DNA from 4 places in the Microcoleus sp. BROC3 genome. Region 2 is predicted to be linked to each of the others. Evidence: riboswitches for the same ligand, from Rfam matches in the RefSeq annotation. Region 2 holds a riboswitch; each other region holds the start of a gene.
The links. A riboswitch is a leader RNA that binds a small molecule or an ion and turns the genes downstream of it on or off. The one in region 2 is predicted to bind cobalamin.
Positions count from the first base shown of each region.

Region 1: it holds a riboswitch for cobalamin, as region 2 does, so the genes downstream of both, cobG (precorrin-3B synthase) here and QUB30_RS22410 (DUF1636 domain-containing protein) in region 2, are expected to answer to the same signal.
Region 3: it holds a riboswitch for cobalamin, as region 2 does, so the genes downstream of both, QUB30_RS20730 (energy-coupling factor ABC transporter permease) here and QUB30_RS22410 (DUF1636 domain-containing protein) in region 2, are expected to answer to the same signal.
Region 4: it holds a riboswitch for cobalamin, as region 2 does, so the genes downstream of both, QUB30_RS20700 (hypothetical protein) here and QUB30_RS22410 (DUF1636 domain-containing protein) in region 2, are expected to answer to the same signal.

Region 1 is NZ_JAUBTQ010000117.1:1,557-4,749, reverse strand. It holds gene QUB30_RS32640 (precorrin-8X methylmutase) at 1-151, opposite strand, end outside; gene cobG (precorrin-3B synthase) at 319-1,854, opposite strand; adenosylcobalamin-variant (AdoCbl-variant) riboswitch at 1,911-1,990, opposite strand; gene psbA (photosystem II q(b) protein) at 2,200-3,193, shown strand, end outside.
Region 2 is NZ_JAUBTQ010000037.1:75,364-78,556, reverse strand. It holds gene cobW (cobalamin biosynthesis protein CobW) at 1-777, opposite strand, end outside; gene QUB30_RS22410 (DUF1636 domain-containing protein) at 1,146-1,556, opposite strand; cobalamin riboswitch at 1,579-1,725, opposite strand; gene QUB30_RS22405 (protein kinase domain-containing protein) at 1,860-3,193, shown strand, end outside.
Region 3 is NZ_JAUBTQ010000033.1:15,612-18,804, reverse strand. It holds gene QUB30_RS20740 (hypothetical protein) at 1-6, opposite strand, end outside; gene QUB30_RS20735 (Uma2 family endonuclease) at 6-725, opposite strand; cobalamin riboswitch at 983-1,129, shown strand; gene QUB30_RS20730 (energy-coupling factor ABC transporter permease) at 1,191-1,910, shown strand; gene QUB30_RS20725 (energy-coupling factor ABC transporter substrate-binding protein) at 1,914-2,246, shown strand; gene cbiQ (cobalt ECF transporter T component CbiQ) at 2,243-3,037, shown strand.
Region 4 is NZ_JAUBTQ010000033.1:10,101-13,293, forward strand. It holds gene QUB30_RS20690 (ABC transporter ATP-binding protein) at 1-34, opposite strand, end outside; gene QUB30_RS20695 (methyltransferase domain-containing protein) at 164-1,030, opposite strand; gene QUB30_RS20700 (hypothetical protein) at 1,050-1,490, opposite strand; cobalamin riboswitch at 1,652-1,796, opposite strand; gene QUB30_RS20705 (Uma2 family endonuclease) at 1,835-2,413, opposite strand; gene QUB30_RS20710 (ABC transporter substrate-binding protein) at 2,624-3,193, opposite strand, start outside.

The DNA of each region.
Region 1 (3,193 bases), on a different contig from region 2:
CTGCAACAATATCGGTCATGCCGCAACTGTGAATTAGTCGCACGGCTACGGATTCTAAATCGGGCGGCAAGCTTGACAAATCTGCTTCGGCTCGAATTGTGGCGAAGGATTTGGTGTAGATTTCTGTTCCGTCTCGAATGTAGTCAATCATTGTTTAAAACTGCTATGGGAAGTTTGTTGAATTTTTGAAATTGATTTTTTGAATTAACCGCGAAGGCGCGTTACGCGGCGCGTAAGCGCTAGGACGCGAAGGAAGAAATCTCAAGAGAGATACAAAGAGAAATAATTAAAAATTGTCAGTTTGAATGGGATATTTTTTCACTTTAAAGTCCGATTTTCGGCGCTGAATAACTGCTGTAATTGGTCGATCGCCTGCCGATCGACAAACTCACCAAATGACTCCAAACGATCTCGAAACCGCTGATACACCCGCAACATTCGCTCGATCGCATCGGGCATCTCGATCGCACTCACCGCCTGAAAAATTTGTCGTCCGAAGGGCAAATCTTTTCTACCCGCATAAATGTCGTAACCTTCGATTATCTCGTCTCCTCGCTCAATCTGAATTCCTACCAGCGTGATATCAATTGGCCGGTGCTGGGCGCAGGACTTTTGGCAACCGCTGAAATGAATGTTAATCGGCAGGTCGATCGTCAATTTTTGCGCTAAATCCCTCACCATTTTTAGGGCGTGACTTTGAGTATCTGTCGCCGCCGACGCACAGCCGTTGCTGCCGGCACAAGCCACCAAGCACGAATCTAGGCGAGTCGCCGACGAGTGCAATCCCCAATCGGCTACTTGCTGTTTTACCTCAAAAAGCTGGGAGTTGGGGATGTCAGAAATCAACAGATTTTGCCACGGCGTAAGTCTCAGGGTACCGCTGGCTAGATTCTGGGCTAAATTTGCCAAATTCCGCAGTTGCTTTGATTCTAGCCTACCGAGAGGTAGTGCAATTCCCATGTAGGAGAAACCGGACTGTTGTTGAGGATGAATGCCGAGATGTAGGTGATGGGGGAGGGATTTTTCCGATGAGGCGATCGGGCGGGCGGGCAAGATGCCCACCCCACCAGGAACTTCACTCTTCGCTTCACAGGCATCTTGCCTGTTTTGGGGAAAGGTGCCAGATGTGAATTGCCATAAAAATGGTAAATTCTGCTGTACCTTTTCTAGATAACTTTCAGCGCCCCAATCTGTCAGCAGGTGACGCAAACGCGGTTTTTTGCCATCAATTCGAGGTCTATTTTTGGTGTATTCAAGATAGGTGCTAGCGAGCGCGGCTAATACTGAAATACATTGCGATTCTTGGATTGAAATTCCTGTATCGCCGTTTAAATGCAGCCGAAAAACGATTTTTGATTGGGTTGAACGCCCTTCTGCTGCTAATAAAATATCGTTGCGTAAATCGCGGATCGAAACCGATTCCCCGCCGTCGAAGCCAATACTGAACTTAGGCGAAAGTTCCGACAATTCGGGATGCGTTTGCAGGTAATCATCCCAAGCTTTCACTAGCGGGCGAGTATCGAGTAGCTGCTGGCGATCGATCCCTGCTGTCGGACTTGCCATAATATTGCGAATTGGGTCAACTTCAACGTGGCGAGACGCTATCCCCAATTCCTGCAAGCGGTTCCAGACTTCCGGGGCAATTTCCGAGTTCACTTCTCGGATTTGCAAATTTGCCCGATTTGTCACTTGCAAACAGCCGGTACTGTATTGATCGGCCAAATCGGCGATCGTCCAACACTGCTGCGCGTTTAAAATTCCCCCCGGAATCCGCATTCTCGATAAAACTCCGTCTCGGGCGATCGAACCGTAAAATAAACCCGGACAAGTCGGCAAATCAGTCAAAGCTAACAAATAATCTCCTCCCCGTGCTCCGCAGGGAATCCAAAAGTAAACGCCTACAAAGCGCCCCCGAAATCGGCATTCTGACTTTTACAGTTGCGGCACAGCGCCGGAATTGCACCGGACTTTCCCGCTTTCAGGTTTTAGAAAGGTATCACGAGCTGACCCACACAAAGCAAAACCCTCAACTTTCTTAACAAAACCCCTGGCGATCGCCAATCTCTCCCCTCTCATCAGCTTTCCTAATCGCAGTCATCAGTTTAACTGTCGCTACACCCCTTTACAAACCTTAACAACACAGTTAATAATATAAACATCATCCGAACATTGACAACCAAATACAGCAATCATAAAACCATGACCACAACCTTACAGCAGCGCGAAAGCGCCAACGTCTGGGAACGCTTCTGCGAATGGGTAACATCAACCGACAACCGCATTTATGTAGGTTGGTTCGGCGTCTTGATGATTCCCACCTTGCTAACTGCCACCATCTGCTACGTCATCGCCTTCATCGCAGCCCCTCCAGTGGACATCGACGGCATCCGCGAACCAGTAGCAGGTTCCTTAATGTTTGGCAACAACATCATCACAGGTGCAGTTGTTCCCTCATCCAACGCCATCGGTCTTCACTTCTACCCCATCTGGGAAGCAGCTTCCCTCGATGAGTGGCTGTACAACGGCGGCCCCTACCAATTGGTAGTATTTCACTTCCTGATCGGCATTTTCTGCTACATGGGTCGTGAATGGGAACTATCTTACCGCTTAGGTATGCGTCCTTGGATCTGCGTCGCTTACTCTGCACCAGTTGCAGCAGCCACCGCAGTATTCTTGATCTACCCCATCGGACAAGGTTCGTTCTCTGACGGTATGCCCTTGGGTATCTCCGGCACATTCAACTTCATGATCGTGTTCCAAGCCGAGCACAACATCCTGATGCACCCGTTCCACATGTTGGGAGTTGCTGGTGTCTTCGGTGGTAGCTTGTTCTCCGCCATGCACGGTTCTCTGGTAACATCTTCCTTGGTTCGTGAAACAACCGAAACCGAATCGCAAAACTACGGTTACAAATTCGGTCAAGAAGAAGAAACCTACAACATCGTCGCAGCCCACGGCTACTTCGGTCGTTTGATTTTCCAATACGCTTCCTTCAACAACAGCCGTTCTTTGCACTTCTTGTTAGGTGCATGGCCAGTTGTCGGCATCTGGTTTACCGCTTTGGGTATCTCCACGATGGCTTTCAACTTGAACGGTTTCAACTTCAACCAATCGATTATCGACTCTCAAGGTCGCGTGATCAATACTTGGGCTGATGTGATCAACCGCGCTAACTTGGGTATGGAAGTAATGC
Region 2 (3,193 bases):
AAAGTAAGTCGAGTTAATATCATCATCGTGTTCGTGTTCCTCCTCAGTGTCGTGGTGACTCGGACGAGACTCCAAATCATCCTCAACCGCCGCATTAAATCCCATGAGCACATCAGGGTTAATTTCGCCACCTTTGCAGGGCACAATTTTCACACTCGGACGCAATTCTTGTTGCAACCAGCTTTGGACTTTCTGGTGAGTTTCAGCATCTACGCGATCGACCTTCGTTAAAAGTACCATATCGGCACAGGCTAACTGGTCTTCAAACAATTCCTCGATCGGAGTTTCGTGATCCAAACTATCATCAGCCTGCCGCTGTGCCATCAAAGCATCGATATCACCGACAAAAGTACCGCTAGCAATAGCTTCGCAATCGACAACAGCAACAACACCGTCTACAGTAGCACCCGTGCGAATTTCCGGCCAGCGAAAAGCTTGAATTAAAGGTTTAGGAAGTGCGAGGCCAGAAGTCTCTATTACAATACAATCAATTTGTTCTCTACGCTTCAACAATTCCTGCATAGTCGGCAAGAATTCCTCTTGAACAGTGCAGCAAAGACAACCATTTGTTAGTTCTACAATATTGCTGCTGACATTTTCTTCTTCGTCGCAAACTTGACAATCGCGCAGCAGTTCTCCGTCAATTCCAATTTCGCCAAATTCGTTGACCAGAACAGCAATGCGGCGACCTTGATTATTTTGCAATAAGTGCCGAATTAAGGTAGTTTTGCCGCTACCGAGAAAACCAGTGATGACAGTAACAGGGATTTTGTGCATTGATAATTTTGTGCTGATTTGGTGATGGGATATCTCGTTCCCAGGCTGTGCCTGGGAATGCTAATCTAGAGGCTCTGCCTCGCTGGAATAAAGGAGCGCTTTTAAGACGAGGCCGAGCCTCTGGCTATGCGCTCCCAGGCCGAGAATGTAGGTGACAACTTAAGACAGAAACCTACAATAAAAGTCGCTTTTAGGCGAAGTCTAGATCCCCCTAAATCCCCCTTAAGAAGGGGGACTTTGAGAATATTTCTTGTCCCCCCCTTATTAAGGGGGGTTAGGGGGGATCTAGATTTCGATAAAAACAAGAGAGACGGTCGGTTTGACGTTAAGTTGTCACCAATGGGCAGAGCATGGTAACGAGAAATGCTCTAATTTCCCAGCGGTGGAATCTTTGCTAAAACGCCTTTTTTCAGAGCTTGAGGACGCTCAGACCAAGGCAACAAACCGTCGGGTTTAGCATAGTATTGACCCGCGCATTCGAGTACAGCCTCGACGCTTTCCGACTCATTTGCTGGTAAATCGCCAAACAGATAAGTGTACTTTCCTACCGCAGCAAAAGACACCGCACAAGAGTGACTGCAAGCACTCATGCACTCAACTTCTTGAATCTCAAATTTATCAGAAAACTCCCAATCTTTAGCGAGTTGCGACAAATTTTCCATGAATTGTTGACCGCCGCTTTTGCCTTCGCGCTTGCCGTTTTTCCAAACACTAGCGCAAGCAGTGCAAACAAATAGACTGTGCTTGGTGCGTACAGCCGTGTTAATTCCATCCATCATCCGTACCTCGCAGATGCGTTCAAAAGTGAGTTAGATATCGGCGGGCATTCTGACTTGAGAAACCACAACGGTTTCATTACAGTTGCGGGACAGCGCCGGACTTGCACCGAACTTTCCCCGTTTCCTCTAGCGACTGCTCCCCGCTAGAACCGATCGCGAAATCACATCATACCGCACTTGCCGCCTTTTTTCAAAAAAGTTATGTTTGTAGGAGCGATCGTTTCGTTCTTAGTAAGGACTTTAGTCCTTATAACATAACGGCTTCAGGACTAAAGTCCTTACTACAAACCATAGTAATTACCTATGAACGCTTTTCCTGACTTTTCCAAACATGGCTATCAAATAACTCGCGAACTCGGATACAACAGTTTGGGCGGCCGCGTCACCTATCTCGCCACAAAAATTAACACAAAAATATCCGTTGTAATTAAGCAATTTCAATTTGCCCAATTAGGTGCTAGCTGGGCAGAATACGAAGCTTACGAACAGGAAATCAAAGTGCTGCAAAGTCTGGATTTTCCGGGCATTCCCCGCTATCTCGATTCTTTTCAAACTGACAGCGGTTTCTGCATGGTGCAGGAATACAAAAATGCCGAATCTGCTGTCGCGCGGACTTTTTCGCCGCCGGATATCAAGCAAATTGCGATCGCAAGTTTAGAGATTTTAGTTGACCTGCAATCTCAGAAACAGCCGATAATTCACCGCGACATTAAGCCAGAAAACTTGTTAATAGATGACGAACTCAATGTTTATTTAGTAGACTTCGGTTTTGCTCGGCTAGGAGGTGGAAATATCGCGGCTAGCAGCGTCGTCAAAGGCACGATGGGATTCATGCCGCCGGAACAAATGTTCAACCGAGAATTAACCAAAGCCTCGGATCTTTACGGCTTGGGGATAACGCTGATTTGTTTGTTAACTGGGACAAAATCTGCGGATGTAGGTAATTTAATTGATGCTAATTATGGCATTCATTTTCGGCATTTAGTACCGCCGTTGCAGCAGGGTTGGATGAATTGGTTGGAGAGGATGGTAGCGCCGAGAATTCAAGATAGATATCAGTCGGCTGCTGATGCTTTAGCTGCACTAGAAGCTTTGGATGTCAGCAGCTTGCCGAAAGTGAGAATTGAGCGCGATCGCATTCAATTCACAGCTACTGAATATGGAGAAATCTTAACAGGGACGATTGCCATTAGCAACCCAATTCCCGATACAATACTTTGTGGCAGGTGGGAAGTCACGCCGCATCCGAACGATCCGCCCCACACGCCCTACGACCACTCTTGGATCTCCTTTGAACCGCAGGCATTTGAAAGCAATGATATCGAGTGCAAAATCGCAGTCGATACGAGCAAATTGCTGGCAAGTCAAACTTACAACCGCCAAATCATCTTGCGCGCAAATTCTGAACCAGAAACTCATACAATAGAATTGCAAGCTACAACAGCCCCGCTGCCAGTACCGCAAAAAACTAATTTTTTGTCGGTATTCAGGCTGATTTTTATGTTCTGTTTGATCTTAGTAACTTTTATGTGCTGTTTGCTGTTAACAGTTTTGATATTTGGCTGGATTGATTATGATTTCGCCGATCCGGAGGTTGACATCTTTTTGTATTCTGGGACTACTACTATCCTGCTTCC
Region 3 (3,193 bases), on a different contig from region 2:
TGCCATCAGCTCAGATTATCAGGATCTATCCCCAACTCTCGCAATCGCTGAGCCAATCGATCGGAACGTTCAGCCAATCGATCGGCGCGCTGCGATTCCTGTTGGGCGCGCTGGGCTGATTCTTTCACCTGTTCTTCAGGAGTCAGATAACGTTTTCCATCGGCATCATACCAATACAACCACTCCCTTGTCACCCCAGAATAACTTCCCCTTTCACAACCAATCCCCAAACCAATTTCAGGCATCCAAACTGGATGTCCTGGCTGTAACTCGTACTTCCCATTGACTAACTTGTGTACTTCCAAATGAGGTTTACGGCGGCGGCGAGAAGAATAAATGACGTAATAAAGTACGCCTAAAGTTTGATAAGTCTCCAATTTTGTGCTGTATTCCTTGCGATAAGTTGGGGAAACAACTTCTAGCACAAAAGTAGGCAGAACATTTTCATCCCACAGCACGTAACTGGGGCGCAATTCTTCGTCGTAAAATCGTTCTACTCCTAAACTTAAGAAAGCATCTGGGACAATGGGCGGTTCGTCAGGGTGATGATAAATACCCATATCTATGCCAAAAAACCAGTCCATGCGTTCTGCCCAAAGTATCAGCAAGATTGCTTTTAACAACCCTGGTATTAGTTCTTGCAGTTCGTTATCCACAGGCTTTTCATCTGAGTCTGGTAGTTCATCGGCTGAGGGCCAGTGCCTCGGAAATTTGTAATCTAACATGGCGGCTTTCCTCAAAACTCACTAAGATTATAGCGTTTACTTGTTTTGCGATAGTTGTCGATCTGGCTACAAACTACTTTATAAATACTAAAAGAATATTTATTTAACCAACCGCGAAGGCGCGTTAGCGAAGCGGCGCGTTCGCGCTATTGTCGCGAAGGAAGAGAAACAATAGAACCAAGAAAATAGGTAATCTCGACTGAGTTAATCTGAATGAATTTTTGTAAAAAATTTGCTGAGACTTACGCGATCGACTAAACTATGTCTAACCAGTCGGTTCTAATGGGGAGCAGCCGTTAGAGGAAACGGGGAAAGTTCGGTGCAAGTCCGGCGCTGTCCCGCAACTGTAATGAAGGTCATGTCGCTTTCTGAGTCAGGATGCCCGCCGATGTGTTAATTTACATAGTCTCATCTGCGAGGTTCAGCGTGAAGGCCAGAAATCGGAAATTGGTCAGCTTGGGATTGATGGCTGGCTTGAGTTGTTATATTGTCTTGGGCTCGGCAACGCCCGCCGCAGCTATGCACATTTCGGAAGGTTTTTTGCCGGTGCAATGGGCTGCGTTTTGGTGGATGGTGGCGCTGCCTTTTTTTGCAGTAGGTTTGCGATCGATTACTCGCATTACAAAAGAACACCCGGAACTTAAACTCTTGCTTGCTTTGGCGGGTGCGTTTACTTTTGTGCTTTCTGCTTTAAAAATTCCCTCGGTAACGGGCAGTTGTTCTCACCCAACGGGTACGGGTTTGGGTGCAATTTTATTCGGCCCTTCGGTGATGGCTGTACTGGGGGCTTTAGTCCTGTTGTTTCAAACGTTACTGTTAGCGCATGGCGGCTTGACAACGCTGGGAGCGAATATGTTTTCGATGGCGATTGTCGGCCCTTTCGCTGCCTATTTTATCTATCAATTGCTGTTGCGAACTGGCAGCCAGCGGGCGGCAATTTTTTGTGCGGCGGCTTTGGCAGATTTGCTGACTTATGTGGTGACTTCGATTCAATTAGCGTTAGCTTTTCCGGCAGCCAGCGGCGGTTTTGTGGCTTCGTTTCTCAAGTTTGCGGGCATCTTTGCTATCACTCAAGTACCGCTGGCTATCAGTGAGGGATTGCTGACTCTATTGGTCTGGAATTGGCTGCATTCTTACGGGAAGCCGGAGTTGGAAACTTTGAAATTATTGAGACAGGAGTCATAAGCCGTGAATCAAAAACCTACAAAAAATAACCAATCTACTTCGCGGCAAAATTGGCTGTTGGCTGGCGCGGTGATGGTTCTGGCAGCGTTTCCTCTCGTTTTTGTGCGAGGTGAATATGGTGGTGCCGATGACCAAGCTAAGAAAGCAATTACTGAAATTCAACCGGGTTATAAACCTTGGTTCAATCACTTGTTTGAGCCGGCTAGCGGAGAAATTTCAAGTCTATTGTTTGCGTCTCAAGCAGCAATGGGGGCTGGCGTAGTTGGGTACGTCATTGGGTTGTATAAAGGCCGATCGCAATCTCGGCAGCAGTCCGATCGTAAATCGTCGGAATGAACCATCAGATTGACAGTCTGGCTTATACAAATCGCTTGCGGGGGTTGCCGCCATCTCACAAGTTATCCTTTGCGATCGCCCTTTTAATTCTGTCTCTAGTTTCTGGGGCGATCGTCCAATTGTCGATCGCCCTTTGGTTGGCCGTCTGGATCGTCGTCTATGCGGGTATTCCGGGGAAACTGTATTTGCGGTTGCTGTCGCTACCGTTGATGTTTTTGCTGACAAGTTTGCCTGCTTTGGCGATGGGTGCGGTTGCGGGCGATCGTATCCCTGCAATTCAGTGGGATATTTGGCAAGGTTGGGGCATTAGCACCGGCACTTTTTATCTGTATGTGAGCCGCACCGGAATATACCAAGTGAGCTGGCTGTTTGCCCGCGCCTTCGCATCGACAAGCTGTATGTATTTCATCCTCTTGACGGTGCCATTTACCGAAATCTTGCAAATTCTCAGACAATTACGCTGTCCAGAGTTAGTCACGGAACTGCTATTACTAATGTATCGGTTTATTTTTAGCTTATTGGCGATCGCCGATGAACTTTGGATTGCTCAAAACTCTCGCTGTGGCTACCGCACTTGGAAGCGGGGAATGCAGAGTTTAAGCATTTTAATCGGGCAATTGCTTCAGCGAACTTTGGAAAACTACCGTCAAGTATCGCTGAGTTTAGCCTCGCGCGGCTTTAATGGAGAACTGCGGGTTTGGAATTCTTACCCTTATAAACCTTCGCGAAGATATACATTTGAAGCTGTGTTTGGCTGTACGGTTTTAACTTTGTTAGGTGTTGTATTTTAATCTAATTAAACTTTGGGGCGGGCGAGAAGCCCACCCCACTCCTGGTTTCAAGAAACAGGACTGTCAAAATTAGAGGTGCACCACATTAGCAATTCTAAATGAATTGTGAGATGGGCTTCTAGCCCGTCCAAGCTAGAAGCCAACCATCCCAAGCTT
Region 4 (3,193 bases), on a different contig from region 2:
AAATGCGATCGAATTCGAGAATCCATTGAGACATATTTGTTATTTGTTATTTATTATTTATTATTTGTTATAATCTTATTCCCAGACAGAGCCTGGGAGTAAATACCCGGAGGCTCTGCCTCCAATTACCTATTACCGATGACCGATTACCATTGTATTCGTGTCAACCTTCATCTGATTTAGACAACTGCCAAAGTTGAATTTCATAACACAAATGCTCCTCAAAAAGTTGGCCCGCCTCCAATCCTTCAACCACCAGCTTCTTGAACCAGCGACGAAATATCCAGCGCAGGAATTTATGGACGGGGGGAACTGCGATCGCAATCAAATCCGCAACATAAATCATTGTGTTCAGTCCAAACCTGCGGAAAGTATCGACATACAGGTCAATCGTCGGTAAAATATGAGCCGAAATATCCTCAGTTTTTACTACATTGAACCCCGCTTGCATCAATGCAATCTGAAGCTCTTTCACCACGTGACAGTTAGAAAACATTCCCTCTGTATAGTTAACATCAGAGCGCATCATATCGGCAAGCAGTACATAACCACCAGGATTGAGGGCAGTGGCAGCACCCTTAGCAATATCAACAGCCGACATATACTGGCTACTTTCGCTAAAGAGAATAAGATCGTAGAAATGGGTTGCTTTGAAGTCTTCAAACCTCGTGAGGTGGAAAATTGCCCGATCGCCCGTACACTGAAGAAAGCGCTGTTGTTGGAACGGATCGGGTGCGAGCCCTTCGACTGCAAAACCTCGATCGAGCAAATAAGCCGCATTTCCCCCTATCCCGCATCCTACATCCAGCACGGTTTTGATGTCTTTGGGGATAAAATCCAAGAGTTTATCTGTGTAAGCTTGCTGAGCGACGCGCAGCCGCGCGATCGTCAGTTCCTCAGCGGGCACAGGTAGGGTTTTCCAATAGCCGTAGTGAAGGTAGGGCGAATCTGTCAGGCCCAAATAGTAATTAAGCGCTGCATTTTGGTAGCGAGTTACTTTGGAAATTTCGATTGATTTTGGCTGCGACATTCGGAAAATTTAGTAAGTTTTAAGATTTTGGGCAGAGTTGAAATTCTTCCCAGCGCTTGCATACCTGTTCATAGCACTCAACAGGAGAAATTGCCAACTTTTGCAACAAATTGATATCAATCTGAGCGTTGGCGATCGACAAAAATATAATTCCTTCCTTGGGTTCGTAGCCAGCAATGATTTGGAGCAGATTTGAAACAGTGTTCTCCTCTATTTCTAGTTGTTGCAAATAAGCGGTTGCCTCCAACTCGGAAATAAATTGCAGATCGTACTTTATAGTATCTACGCTCCAATTCACAGAGCCGTTAATGGGACTATTGATTTTGCAAGCAACCAAGCCTCGTCCTCGATGCAAAAAACCATTCCAAGCAGTATGTCCGATCGACAAAATATTCTGATGAATAAACAAGTTTTGCCAGTAGCCAAAACTACCCTGCCAAACACTATCTTCAACTCGCATTTCTTTTCATTTCCATTAAAATAAGATACCCTTCAGAACACAAATCGACTTACATCAGCGTTCATCTGTGTTTATCGGCAGATATCTGCGGTTAAAAAACCCCAATCCAATAATAAAAAAAATAATAAACTCACCATCATCCATACCTCGCAGATGAAAAACAACAGGTAAACAAATCGGCGGGCATTCTGACTCAGAGAAGCAAGAATCTCCTTACAGTTGCGGGACAGCGCCGGATTCGCACCGAACTTTCCCCCTTACGTCTGATGGCTGTTCTCCATCAGAGCCGATCGATATACGGGAATATTACCACTATTTGGAACATTTGACAAAAAACCGTCCGCCTATTCACCAAACTCAATATTTTCATACAAATCGGCCAGCGAAATTTCCACAGCAACAGATGTTAAACTCAGCCGATCGCCCATACAGCTATATTCCGAAAAAATCCACTTATTCGCATCAGTTTTAGAGTATTGCTCCACCTGTCGCCGATATTGGTCGATTAATAAATACTCCTGAAAACTAGGGATAGTGCGATAAGCAGAAAACTTTTCATCTCGATCGTAAGCTCTGGTACCTTTAGACAGCACCTCAGCAATGAACACAGGATTAGTAATTGTATCCGTCCGTCCAGATTGCAGCTCGATCGATTTCGCAACCACCATCACATCGGGGTAAGTATAATTATTAAGCTGGGGAATCCACAGCCGCTGATCCGAACTAAAAGTCCGATATGGTTTCCCTTTTAACGCCAGTTTCAGCGCAACAACTAAATTAGTGGTAATTTCATTGTGATCCGGTGCGCCACCAGCCATCAGAACAATCTCCCCATTGATAAATTCATGCCGCTCCTGAGAAGAGATTTCCAATTCTAGATATTCCTCAGCCGTGTAGGTTTTGGTTTCAACTGGCGCGATCATACACAACGCTCTCCTTTAATCTACTCATTTCATTTTATATTATTAAAATTTTTGCTAATTCAACAGAAAAGTAGATTTTAATTATGCTAAGAAACAGGCAAGATGCCTGTTTCACAAAGAGGGAATTTTATTGTGGGGTGGCCATTCTGCCCGCCCCTGAAAGACTTATTGAGAATGTGCCAGATGTGAGTGCGATCGCACTTAACCAACTTACCGCAACGGGACAAAGTTATAGCCAGTGCTTCCTCCTTGTTTAACTTGCACTAAAATCGGCTTACCAGCCCGATCGCCCGTGGGCAAAAACTTCACATCCTCGCTCGATCCTGCTGCCGAGAAATTCGGATTTCTGAGTGCTTGTTGCAATCCTTCCCGCGTATTGCTTTGCCGCAAGCCAGCGATCACAGCTTGAGTCGCGTCAAAACTCGTTGCTGTTCGCCAATTCACAATGCCTCCCCAACGCTGGCGGGCATTTTCTGGGAAACGGCTACCGGGATTAGTTTCAGGATGCCAGGGAACGGGCAATACTAAGCCGTTAACGTCGCTTTGTCCGTCTTTTAAAGTTTGAAAGGTGTAGAGCGTAGTGCTGCCGTAGAGTGGCAATTTGCCTCGATTGATGCGAGCCAGAGAAATGGCACGGTCAATGCGATCGACGTGGGGCGCTACCATCAATCCTTGTGCACCTTTGCTGACAGCATCGGCAAGTGCATTTTCGGCACTAAAAGAAGGGAGTGAAAAGTCGCAAACAGTGGGAATTAATTTGCCTCCAGCAGCAGTAAGAGC